Regions from separate parts of the Geobacillus sp. GHH01 genome, predicted to be linked through region 1. Evidence: a T-box and tRNA genes for the amino acid it is inferred to sense, from the RefSeq annotation. Region 1 holds a T-box; the other holds one or more tRNA genes.
What was found. The T-box of region 1 lies ahead of pheS (phenylalanine--tRNA ligase subunit alpha). A T-box ahead of a tRNA ligase gene usually reads a tRNA of that ligase, here a tRNA-Phe.

Region 1 (5,358 bases):
AGTGACAACGGATGGCCTCGGCAGCTTGATCGCCAAAAAAGAAGGGAAATCGGGCGGGCCGAAAGTGATGATCGCCGGCCATTTGGATGAAGTCGGCTTTATGGTGACGCAAATCGACGACAAAGGATTCATCCGCTTCCAAACGCTTGGCGGATGGTGGAGCCAAGTAATGCTCGCCCAGCGCGTGACGATCGTGACGAAAAAAGGCGACATCACCGGCGTCATCGGTTCGAAGCCGCCGCACATTCTGCCGCCGGAGGCGCGCAAAAAACCGGTGGAAATCAAAGATATGTTCATCGACATCGGCGCGACAAGCCGCGAGGAAGCGATGGAGTGGGGCGTCCGCCCGGGCGATATGATCGTGCCGTATTTTGAATTTACGGTATTGAACAATGAAAAAATGCTGCTCGCGAAAGCATGGGACAACCGGATCGGCTGTGCGGTCGCCATCGATGTGCTCAAGCAGCTGAAAGGCGTCGACCATCCAAACACGGTATACGGCGTCGGCACGGTGCAGGAAGAAGTCGGCTTGCGCGGCGCGCGCACGGCCGCCCAATTCATTCAGCCGGATATCGCCTTTGCGGTGGATGTCGGCATTGCCGGCGATACACCGGGCGTGTCGGAAAAAGAAGCGATGGGCAAACTCGGCGCCGGCCCGCACATCGTCCTGTACGACGCGACGATGGTGTCGCACCGCGGCTTGCGCGAATTCGTCATCGAAGTGGCGGAAGAGCTGAACATTCCGTACCATTTTGATGCCATGCCGGGCGGCGGTACGGATGCGGGAGCGATTCATTTAACGGGCAGCGGCGTTCCGTCGCTCACGATCGCCATCCCGACGCGCTACATCCACTCGCACGCCGCCATTTTGCATCGCGACGACTACGAGAACACGGTCAAGCTGCTTGTCGAAGTGATCAAACGGCTTGACGCCGACAAAGTGAAACAACTGACGTTTGACGAATAAAAACACCGGCCAATTCGGCCGGTGTTCGTCATTGTTTAACCGCCTGCTCGAGCGTGGTGAGCATCATGTCTTTTTGCTGTTCATTGGCGTGCGTCCAAATGGCTTCAAAGAGGACGCCGAGGCCGGGCAAATATTTTTCCTCGCCACGCTGGATCGCGTCCTCGATTGTATTCTCGAGCTGTTCTTTCGAGTTGTTGGCGACGTTGTGCATAATGGCTTTCCGCAAGTTCAAATCCATTTGTCTCACCTCATTGGCCGTATTGTACACCGTTATCGTTTGCCAATGGCGGCGGATTTATACATGGAGCGGCTCTCGTATATGGTATAATAGAGGAAAAACTAGACCGAAATGAGTGATGGCGACGATGGACGAGAAACCGCTCTATGGATTGGAACGAACGGTATTTCGCCAACTGCTCCATCTATTTTCCCGTTATGCTGATGTCATTGAAAAAGTCATTTTGTTCGGCTCAAGAGCACGAGGCGATTACAAGGAAGGATCGGATATCGATTTGGCGATCCAATTTCGAAAACCGGGAGGCCCGCTGTACCTCCTGCAATCGGACTTGGATGAACTTCCGATCATTTATCCGATCGATGTTGTTGATTACAATCAAATTCACAACGAACAGCTAAAAATGAATATTGACCAAGAAGGAAAGACGATTTTTCAAACGAACGAGCACGGGAAGGTGATGGTCACCATGAGCCGGCTGATGGATCGATTTTACGATTTCGAACGGGCGCTCTCCAAACTCCGGCAAAGTGCCGCAAGAGACGCTCAAACGGATGACCTTGTTGTTGATGCGACCATTCAACGCTTTGAATTCACGTACGAACTAGCATGGAAATGGATGAAACTTTATTTGGAGCATCAGGGATACGCTGAAGTGACGAGTCCGAGGAAAACGATTCGCGAGGCGTTTCGGGAAGGGTTGATTCAAGACGGAGAGACATGGCTTCGCATGCTCGAAGACCGCAACCGGACGTCCCATACGTATGACGAAGAAACGGCGATGGACATTTACGAACGCATCCGTACACACTATATCCCGCTGTTTGACCGTTTGCTTGACGAAATGAAACGACAGCTTGACTCAGTGACATGAGCGGCCGGCGTGCGGAACGGAACGAGCCTGGCTTTGTGAAGGAACTTGGCTTTGGTCGTGAAAGATGACAACGGCACACATTTTGTTATAATCAAATGAAGAAACTTGACGAATGAGGTGACGACACAATGGAAAAAGCGACATTCGCCGGCGGCTGCTTTTGGTGCATGGTGACGCCGTTTGAGGAGCTTGACGGCATTTACGGCATCGTCTCCGGCTATACGGGCGGGCATGTCGAAAACCCAACATACGAGCAAGTGAAAACCGGCACGACCGGCCATTACGAAGCGGTGCAAATCACGTTTGACCCGGACGTCTTTCCGTATGAGCGGCTGTTGGAGCTGTATTGGTGTCAAATCGACCCGACCGATGACGGCGGCCAGTTTCACGACCGCGGGCCGCAATACCGGACGGCGATTTTTTACCATAACGAAAAACAGCGCCAGCTCGCCGAGCAGTCAAAGCGGGCGCTCGAGGAAAGCGGGCGCTTCTCGAAGCCGATTGTAACGAAAATTTTGCCGGCGACGACGTTTTACCCGGCGGAAGAGTATCATCAAAACTACCATAAGAAAAATCCGGAGCATTACAAACAAGACCGCGCCGCGTCCGGGCGCGACGAGTTTATCGCCAAACATTGGGGGACGAAACGGTGAAGCGGATCGAATCGCCGAAAAATGCGCGCGTCAAACAATGGAAAAAGCTGCTGACCAAAAAAGGGCGCGATGAGACCGGATTGTTTTTGCTTGAAGGGTTTCATCTTGTCGAAGAGGCTGTAAAAAGCAACGCGCCGCTTGTTGAGCTGATGGTGGACGAGCGGACAGCCATCCCGCCCGGCTGGGACGTCAGCGTCCCGGTTGTGATCGTGACCGAAGCGGTGATGAAGGCGATCAGCAGCACGGAGACGCCGCAAGGCATCGCCGCGGTGTGCCGAAAGTTGCCAGCCGAGCTTGAAGGTGTGAAGACCGCCTTGCTCATTGACGCCGTGCAAGACCCGGGCAATCTCGGGACGATGATTCGCACCGCCGATGCCGCCGGGATCGATGCTGTCATCCTTGGCGAAGGGTGCGCCGATGTGTACAATCCGAAAGTCGTGCGGGCGACGCAAGGGTCGCTGTTTCATCTTCCGGTTGTCAAAGGCGATTTGGTGCAATGGATCGCGCGTTTCAAGGAGCAGGGCATTCCGGTGTACGGAACGGCCTTGGAGAATGCCGTCGATTACCGCACCGTTCCGCCTTCGTCTTCCTTCGCCTTGCTCGTCGGCAATGAAGGAAGCGGCGTCCGGCGCGAATGGCTCGAGATGACGACGGAAACCATCTACATCCCGATTTACGGCCAAGCCGAGTCGCTGAATGTCGCCGTCGCGGCCGGAATTTTGCTTTATTCCTTGCAGGCGGTGCGGTAAACGATGAGCTGCGCAAAGAAATTTCGGCCTGACCTTGCCTTTGCCCACTCATTTGCGTATAATGAATAGCGACAATTTCCCATACGGACAACAACGATGACGGAGAAAAGTAGCTTGCTGCTCGCCATCCAGGGAGAAAACGCCGGAGACTGGGAGCGTTTTTATGGCTGACGCAAGTGAAGTTCACCTCCCGAGTTGACACCGGGACCATCCCAAAAGGGGATGTAAAGGTGTTCCGGCTTTCGGCCGTTATCGCAATGAAGCGAACAGCACATTTGTGCTGTTAACAAGGGTGGTACCGCGAGCAACAACTCGTCCCTTACCGGGGGGGCGGGTTTTTTATTTTGGATAGAGGAGGGACTCAAGTGAAAGAACGGCTGTACGAGCTGAAGCAAGAAGCGCTTCGCCGAATCGATGAGGCGAAAGACGTCAAAGCACTGAATGACGTGCGCGTCGCTTACTTGGGCAAAAAAGGGCCGATCACCGAAGTGCTGCGCGGCATGGGGGCATTGCCGCCGGAAGAGCGCCCGAAACTCGGCGCGCTGGCCAATGAAGTGAGAGCGGCGATTCAGCAGGCGCTCGAGGCGAAACAAGCGAAACTGGAACAGGAGGAAGTCGAGCGGAAGCTGGCCGCCGAAGCGATCGATGTGACGCTGCCGGGACGACCTGTGAGTCTTGGCAATCCCCATCCGCTGACGCGCGTCATTGAAGAAATTGAAGATTTGTTTATCGGCATGGGCTATACGGTCGCCGAAGGGCCGGAAGTCGAGACCGACTATTACAACTTTGAGGCGCTCAATTTGCCGAAAGGCCACCCGGCCCGCGATATGCAAGATTCGTTTTACATCACGGAGGAGATTTTGCTTCGCACCCACACATCGCCGATGCAGGCGCGGACGATGGAAAAACACCGCGGGCGCGGCCCGGTGAAAATCATTTGTCCGGGCAAAGTGTACCGCCGCGATACGGACGATGCGACGCATTCGCACCAGTTTACGCAAATTGAAGGATTGGTTGTGGATCGGAACATCCGGATGAGCGATTTGAAAGGGACGCTGCGCGAATTTGCCCGCAAGCTGTTCGGGGAAGGGCGCGACATCCGCTTCCGGCCGAGCTTTTTCCCGTTCACCGAGCCGTCGGTCGAAGTCGATGTGTCCTGCTTCCGATGCGAAGGGCGGGGCTGCGGCGTCTGCAAAGGCACCGGCTGGATCGAAATTTTAGGAGCCGGCATGGTGCATCCGAACGTGCTTGAGATGGCCGGCTTTGATTCGAAAACGTACACCGGCTTTGCGTTCGGCATGGGGCCGGAGCGGATCGCGATGCTGAAGTACGGCATTGACGACATCCGTCATTTCTATCAAAACGATCTACGTTTCTTGCGGCAATTTTTGCGTGTGTAACAGAAAAAGGAGGGGTTTTCCATGCTCGTGTCTTACCGTTGGCTGAGCGAGTACGTCGATTTGACGGGGGTCACCGCCGCGGAACTCGCTGATCGCATCACGAAAAGCGGCATTGAAGTCGAGCGGGTTGAGGCGCTCGACCGCGGGATGAACGGCGTCGTCATCGGCCATGTGCTCGAGTGCGAGCCGCACCCGAACGCGGATAAACTGCGGAAATGCCTCGTTGACCTTGGCGAAGGCGAGCCGGTGCAAATCATTTGCGGCGCCCCGAACGTCGCCAAAGGGCAAAAGGTCGCCGTCGCCAAAGTCGGGGCGGTGCTGCCGGGCAATTTCAAAATCAAACGGGCGAAGCTGCGCGGGGAAGAATCGAACGGAATGATTTGTTCGCTCCAAGAGCTCGGCGTCGAAACGAAAGTCGTGCCGAAAGAGTATGCAGACGGCATTTTCGTCTTTCCGAGCGATGCGCCGGTCGGCGCCGAT
Region 2 (5,358 bases), 1.3 Mb from region 1:
GATTTTATCAATGCCGATTGACCGACTATACTCAATGACTTCCCGCTTTAATGCCATAACATCCATCGTTTTCCCTCCTTTCGTCATATATGATAAAATGAAATCCGAGGTGATCAAGATGAAATTCGTGATATCAGAACAACTAAAGCAACGCCTTCCTTCTGGTAAATTCGGCGTCATCCGCTATCATCATATCGAGGTCAGCGATTCACCGCAAATGTTAAGGGGGCGGCTTGAGCTGTTTCAAGAATCTCTTTACATCGAGCTGCAGGAAAAGTCGATTGCCGACATTCCTGAGATGGTCGAATGGCGCCGTACTTTCAAACAAATCGGAACGGACCCAAGCCGCTATCGACCGTCAAGTGAAAGCCTGTACCGACGCATCCAGAAAAAAAGCTTCATTCCGCCTATCCATTCAGCGGCAGACATAAACAACTTTTTTTCACTCTATTATAAAATTCCACTCGGCATCTATGATCTAGACCGCATCAACGGGACAGTGACGCTCACGATCGGCACGGAACAAGATGAATACATCGCGTTAAACGGCCGCACAGTCAACTTTGCCAACAAACTCGTCAGCAAAGATGAACGAGGGCCGTTTGGCAGTCCGATCGTCGATTCGGAGCGGACCGCCGTGACGAGAGAAACGAAAAACGCTTTGCAAATCGTTTACTTTCTCCCATCAACGCCAGAAGAAACCGCCAAGCGCCAGCTTCAAGCCATCCAAACGATGTTTGTGCAAATTCATGGCGGCGAAGCCGACGCCCAATTGTTCGTTTGATCTTCTCCCCCCACTTTCCTGCCGTTGGAAACGGGGGACTCCCTCCCTACTTGAACGCTCTCCCACCTACGCTCACGCGTGGAAGTGGGGGTCTTCTCGGTTTAGGGTGATAAATAAAAAAACGCAATGCCTCGTTCTTTAACGAAACGAAACACTGCGTTGTCCCCAAGCATCATAACATAATTTTAAAGCTAACGAGAGACATTATAACAGACTTCCACACGCATCGCAAGAAAAAAACGCAAAAATCGACAAAAGAAATTGTACAAAAGGGCACCAGAATCTCTGGTGCCAGCAACCAGTGACCCGTACGGGATTCGAACCCGTGTTACCGCCGTGAAAGGGCGGTGTCTTAACCACTTGACCAACGGGCCATTATGGCGGAGAAGGCGGGATTTGAACCCGCGCGCCGCAAAACTGCGACCTAACGGTTTAGCAAACCGTCCCCTTCAGCCACTTGGGTACTTCTCCGTAACATGGCTCCGCAAGTAGGATTCGAACCTACGACCTACCGGTTAACAGCCGGTTGCTCTACCGCTGAGCTATTGCGGAATGATGAATAACTATATGTTATGCACATCTTCCAAATGTGCTCGTTGCCTCTTCCTCTGCCAGCTAATTCAAGGAAGCGAGATGCGTCGAGGCAACTCGCAGCGAATTCGAAGATGTGAAGCTCGTCGCTCCGCTTTTGCTGTGGAACGATGGGGCATTGTTCGCCCATTATTATAGCGAATAGCCAAAAAACATTCAATGGAAAATAATGGGCCTAAGTGGACTTGAACCACCGACCTCACGCTTATCAGGCGTGCGCTCTGACCAGCTGAGCTATAGGCCCATAAAAAGCGGGTGATGGGAATCGAACCCACGACATCAGCTTGGAAGGCTGAGGTTTTACCACTAAACTACACCCGCATAATTTTTGATGAAACACCCATCACAATCTTTCATGCCTCTTCCTCTGCAAGCTAATTCGAGGAAGCTGGATGCGTCGAGGCAACTCGAAGCTAATTCAATGATGCAAATGCTCGTGGCTGAGGTTTTACCACTAAACTACACACGCATATCATTTGGAGTCAACATCTGCCACGCTCTTCCATGCCCCTTCCTCTGCCAGCCGATTCAAAGAAGCTGGATGCGTCGAGGCAACTCGAAGCTAATTCAATGATGCGAATGCTCGTGGCTGAGGTTTTACCACTAAACTACACACGCAAATATAGAATATAATGAAAAGGGCGACTAGTGGGAATCGAACCCACGCATGCCAGAGCCACAATCTGGTGCGTTAACCACTTCGCCATAGTCGCCTCGATCTGGTGCCGGCTGCAGGACTTGAACCCGCAACCTACTGATTACAAGTCAGTTGCTCTACCAATTGAGCTAAGCCGGCACATTTAAAATTAGCTAGTGATTCATGTTGTCTGCCTGGTTGTGCCTCTTCCTCTTCAAGCTCATTCAAGGAAGCCTTGTGCGTCGAGGCAACTCGCAGCCAATTCGATGATGCCGATGCTCGTCTCTACCAATTGAGCTAAGCCGGCACATTTAAAATTAGTTAGTGACTCATGTTGTCTGCCTGGTTGTGCCTCTTCCTCTCCCAGCTAATTCGAGGAAGTCAAATGCTCGGTGTCCCTTCCTCTGCAAGCTTATTCAAAGAAGCAGGATGCGTTGGGACAACTCGCAGCAGATTCGACGATGCGAATGCTCGTCTCTACCAATTGAGCTAAGCCGGCATGATTTTAAAGTGCATGGCGGAGGAGGAGGGATTCGAACCCCCGCGCGCCTTGCGGCGCCTCTCGGTTTTCAAGACCGACCCCTTCAACCACTTGGGTACTCCTCCAAAAAAGCAACAATAATAATGGTGGACCTTGTAGGACTCGAACCTACGACCGGACGGTTATGAGCCGTCTGCTCTAACCAGCTGAGCTAAAGGTCCGATAATGGTGGCGGTGGAGGGGATCGAACCCCCGACCTCACGGGTATGAACCGTACGCTCTAGCCAGCTGAGCTACACCGCCAAATTTAAGTCAAAAGGTGGAGCCTATCGGGATCGAACCGATGACCTCCTGCTTGCAAAGCAGGCGCTCTCCCAGCTGAGCTAAGGCCCCATGATAAATCGGGAAGACAGGATTTGAACCTGCGACCTCACGGACCCGAACCGTGTGCTCTACCAAGCTGAGCTACTTCCCGACAAAACGCGCTCGAGAGGATTCGAACCCCTAACCTTCTGATCCGTAGTCAGATGCTCTATCCAATTGAGCTACGAGCGCACAAGTGCCGAGGGCCGGACTCGAACCGGCACGGTAGTTACCTACCCCAGGATTTTAAGTCCTGTGCGTCTGCCAATTCCGCCACCCCGGCGGAAGTGGAGCGGAAGACGGGGCTCGAACCCGCGACCCCCACCTTGGCAAGGTGGTGTTCTACCGCTGAACTACTTCCGCAAGACGATGAGCCATGGAGGACTCGAACCTCCGACCCTCTGATTAAAAGTCAGATGCTCTACCTACTGAGCTAATGGCTCACGAGTTGGATAACACTCTAGGATAGTGATGTCCCTTCCTCTACAAGCATATTCAAGGAAGCAAGATGCGTCGGGACAACTCGAAGCGAACTCGAAGATGTAGCGCTCGTTACTGAGCTAATGGCTCGCGGTTGCCGTCTTAATGGCTTAAGAGGTTATTAAGGAATAAGAATGCCGGCTGCAGGACTTGAACCCGCAACCTACTGATTACAAGTCAGTTGCTCTACCAATTGAGCTAAGCCGGCACATTTAAAATTAGTTAGTGACTCATGTTGTCTACCTGGTTGTGCCTCTTCCTCTTCAAGCTCATTCAAGGAAGCCTTGTGCGTCGAGGCAACTCGCAGCCAATTCGATGATGCCGATGCTCGTCTCTACCAATTGAGCTAAGCCGGCACATTTAAAATTAGCTAGTGATTCATGTTGTCTGCCTGGTTGTGCCTCTTCCTCTTCAAGCTCATTCAAGGAAGCCTTGTGCGTCGAGGCAACTCGCAACAGATTCGACGATGCGAGTGCTCGTGGCTACCCATTGAACTAAGCCGGGGTGGTTTGAACATCTGACATGTCTGTGAACTACTCCCACTTAGCTTTGCATGAAGCAGGAATCTTCTTTCGGAACTATGATAAAAATGGTGGCTCGGGACGGAATCGAACCGCCGACACAAGGATTTTCAGTCCTTTGCTCTACCGACTGAGCTACCGAGCCGTATTATATTTTTCACACTGCCTATTGATACCGCTTTGTGCCTCTTCCTCTGCCAGCGGATTCGACGATGCTGGATGCGTCGAGGCAACTCGAAGCGAATTCGATGAAGCAGATGCTCGTCTCTACCGACTGAGCTACCGAGCCTTATCTTATTTTTCCCTTGTTCGTTGATGATTTTTGTGTCCCTTCCTCTACTAGCCCATTCGAAGAAGCCAGATGCGTCGGGACAACTCGCAGCAGATTCGACGATGCGGATGCTCGTCTCTACCGACTGAGCTACCGAGCCATATTTTTTCATCTTTCACAATTTTGAAAGAATGGCGGTCCCGACGGGACTCGAACCCGCGATCTCCTGCGTGACAGGCAGGCATGTTAACCACTACACTACGGGACCAATTTTGGTTGCGGGGGCAGGATTTGAACCTGCGACCTTCGGGTTATGAGCCCGACGAGCTACCGGACTGCTCCACCCCGCGGCGATAAGAAAGTAAATTAATTTGCACAATGCTCTTATCGTTGTTGTTCGTCGCCTCTTCCTCTACAAGCTGATTCAAAGATGCCAGATGCGTCGAGGCAACTGGAAGCGGATTCGTTGAAGCAAAGGCTCTTTGCTCCACCCCACGATGATGAGAAAGCAAGTCAGCTTTTATATTAAGATGGTGGAGGATGACGGGATCGAACCGCCGACCCCTTGCTTGTAAGGCAAGTGCTCTCCCAGCTGAGCTAATCCTCCACGAAATTGCCTAGCAGCGACCTACTCTTGCAGGGGCGCTGGCCCCAACTACCATCGGCGCTGGAGGGCTTAACTTCCGTGTTCGGGATGGGAACGGGTGTTTCCCCTCCGCCATAGCCACTAGGCAACAATGGACAAGTCTTATTATAAGGAAAGTTGACCTGTTGTCAAGACTTTTTCATTCCCTCAAAACTAGATAACCGTGCTCAGGAAGAAGCCGCTCGCCTGCGCTTTTCGCATTGTCCAGCTCCGGCTCGCCGCCGCTCGGGGTCAAATAACCTTCGCCTTCGGGATGTGAACATCCCTGCAGGCGAAGAACATTTGCCCGTCGCGGCGACCCGCTCGCCTGCGCTTTTCTTGGTTAAGCCCTCGATCGATTAGTATCCGTCAGCTCCACGTGTCGCCACGCTTCCACCTCGGACCTATCGACCTCGTCATCTTCGAGGGATCTTACCCGCTTTGCGCGGTGGGAAATCTCATCTTGAGGGGGGCTTCACGCTTAGATGCTTTCAGCGCTTATCCCGTCCGCACATAGCTACCCAGCGGTGCCCCTGGCGGGACAACTGGTACACCAGCGGTGCGTCCATCCCGGTCCTCTCGTACTAAGGACAGCTCCTCTCAAA

Region 2: it has a tRNA-Phe gene. The T-box ahead of pheS (phenylalanine--tRNA ligase subunit alpha) is inferred to sense a tRNA for this amino acid. The anticodon was not compared.

What each region holds. Positions count from the first base shown of each region.
Region 1 is NC_020210.1:2,784,678-2,790,035, reverse strand. Features, by position in the region: gene GHH_RS13775 (M42 family metallopeptidase) at 1-967, shown strand, start outside; gene sspI (small acid-soluble spore protein SspI) at 996-1,205, opposite strand; gene GHH_RS13765 (HI0074 family nucleotidyltransferase substrate-binding subunit) at 1,333-2,076, shown strand; gene msrA (peptide-methionine (S)-S-oxide reductase MsrA) at 2,205-2,729, shown strand; gene GHH_RS13755 (RNA methyltransferase) at 2,726-3,478, shown strand; T-box leader at 3,566-3,801, shown strand; gene pheS (phenylalanine--tRNA ligase subunit alpha) at 3,844-4,878, shown strand; gene pheT (phenylalanine--tRNA ligase subunit beta) at 4,900-5,358, shown strand, end outside.
Region 2 is NC_020210.1:509,536-514,893, reverse strand. Features, by position in the region: gene queG (tRNA epoxyqueuosine(34) reductase QueG) at 1-66, opposite strand, end outside; gene GHH_RS02655 (B3/4 domain-containing protein) at 119-784, shown strand; tRNA gene GHH_RS02650 (tRNA-Glu) at 1,087-1,158, opposite strand; tRNA gene GHH_RS02645 (tRNA-Ser) at 1,163-1,255, opposite strand; tRNA gene GHH_RS02640 (tRNA-Asn) at 1,262-1,336, opposite strand; tRNA gene GHH_RS02635 (tRNA-Ile) at 1,546-1,619, opposite strand; tRNA gene GHH_RS02630 (tRNA-Gly) at 1,626-1,696, opposite strand; tRNA gene GHH_RS02625 (tRNA-His) at 2,016-2,088, opposite strand; tRNA gene GHH_RS02620 (tRNA-Thr) at 2,096-2,171, opposite strand; tRNA gene GHH_RS02615 (tRNA-Ser) at 2,528-2,618, opposite strand; tRNA gene GHH_RS02610 (tRNA-Ile) at 2,638-2,714, opposite strand; tRNA gene GHH_RS02605 (tRNA-Met) at 2,720-2,796, opposite strand; tRNA gene GHH_RS02600 (tRNA-Ala) at 2,814-2,886, opposite strand; tRNA gene GHH_RS02595 (tRNA-Pro) at 2,895-2,968, opposite strand; tRNA gene GHH_RS02590 (tRNA-Arg) at 2,975-3,048, opposite strand; tRNA gene GHH_RS02585 (tRNA-Leu) at 3,054-3,139, opposite strand; tRNA gene GHH_RS02580 (tRNA-Gly) at 3,145-3,219, opposite strand; tRNA gene GHH_RS02575 (tRNA-Lys) at 3,227-3,299, opposite strand; tRNA gene GHH_RS02570 (tRNA-Thr) at 3,472-3,544, opposite strand; tRNA gene GHH_RS02565 (tRNA-Phe) at 3,927-4,002, opposite strand; tRNA gene GHH_RS02560 (tRNA-Asp) at 4,321-4,396, opposite strand; tRNA gene GHH_RS02555 (tRNA-Met) at 4,402-4,478, opposite strand; tRNA gene GHH_RS02550 (tRNA-Val) at 4,660-4,735, opposite strand; rRNA gene rrf (5S ribosomal RNA) at 4,744-4,860, opposite strand; rRNA gene GHH_RS02540 (23S ribosomal RNA) at 5,093-5,358, opposite strand, start outside.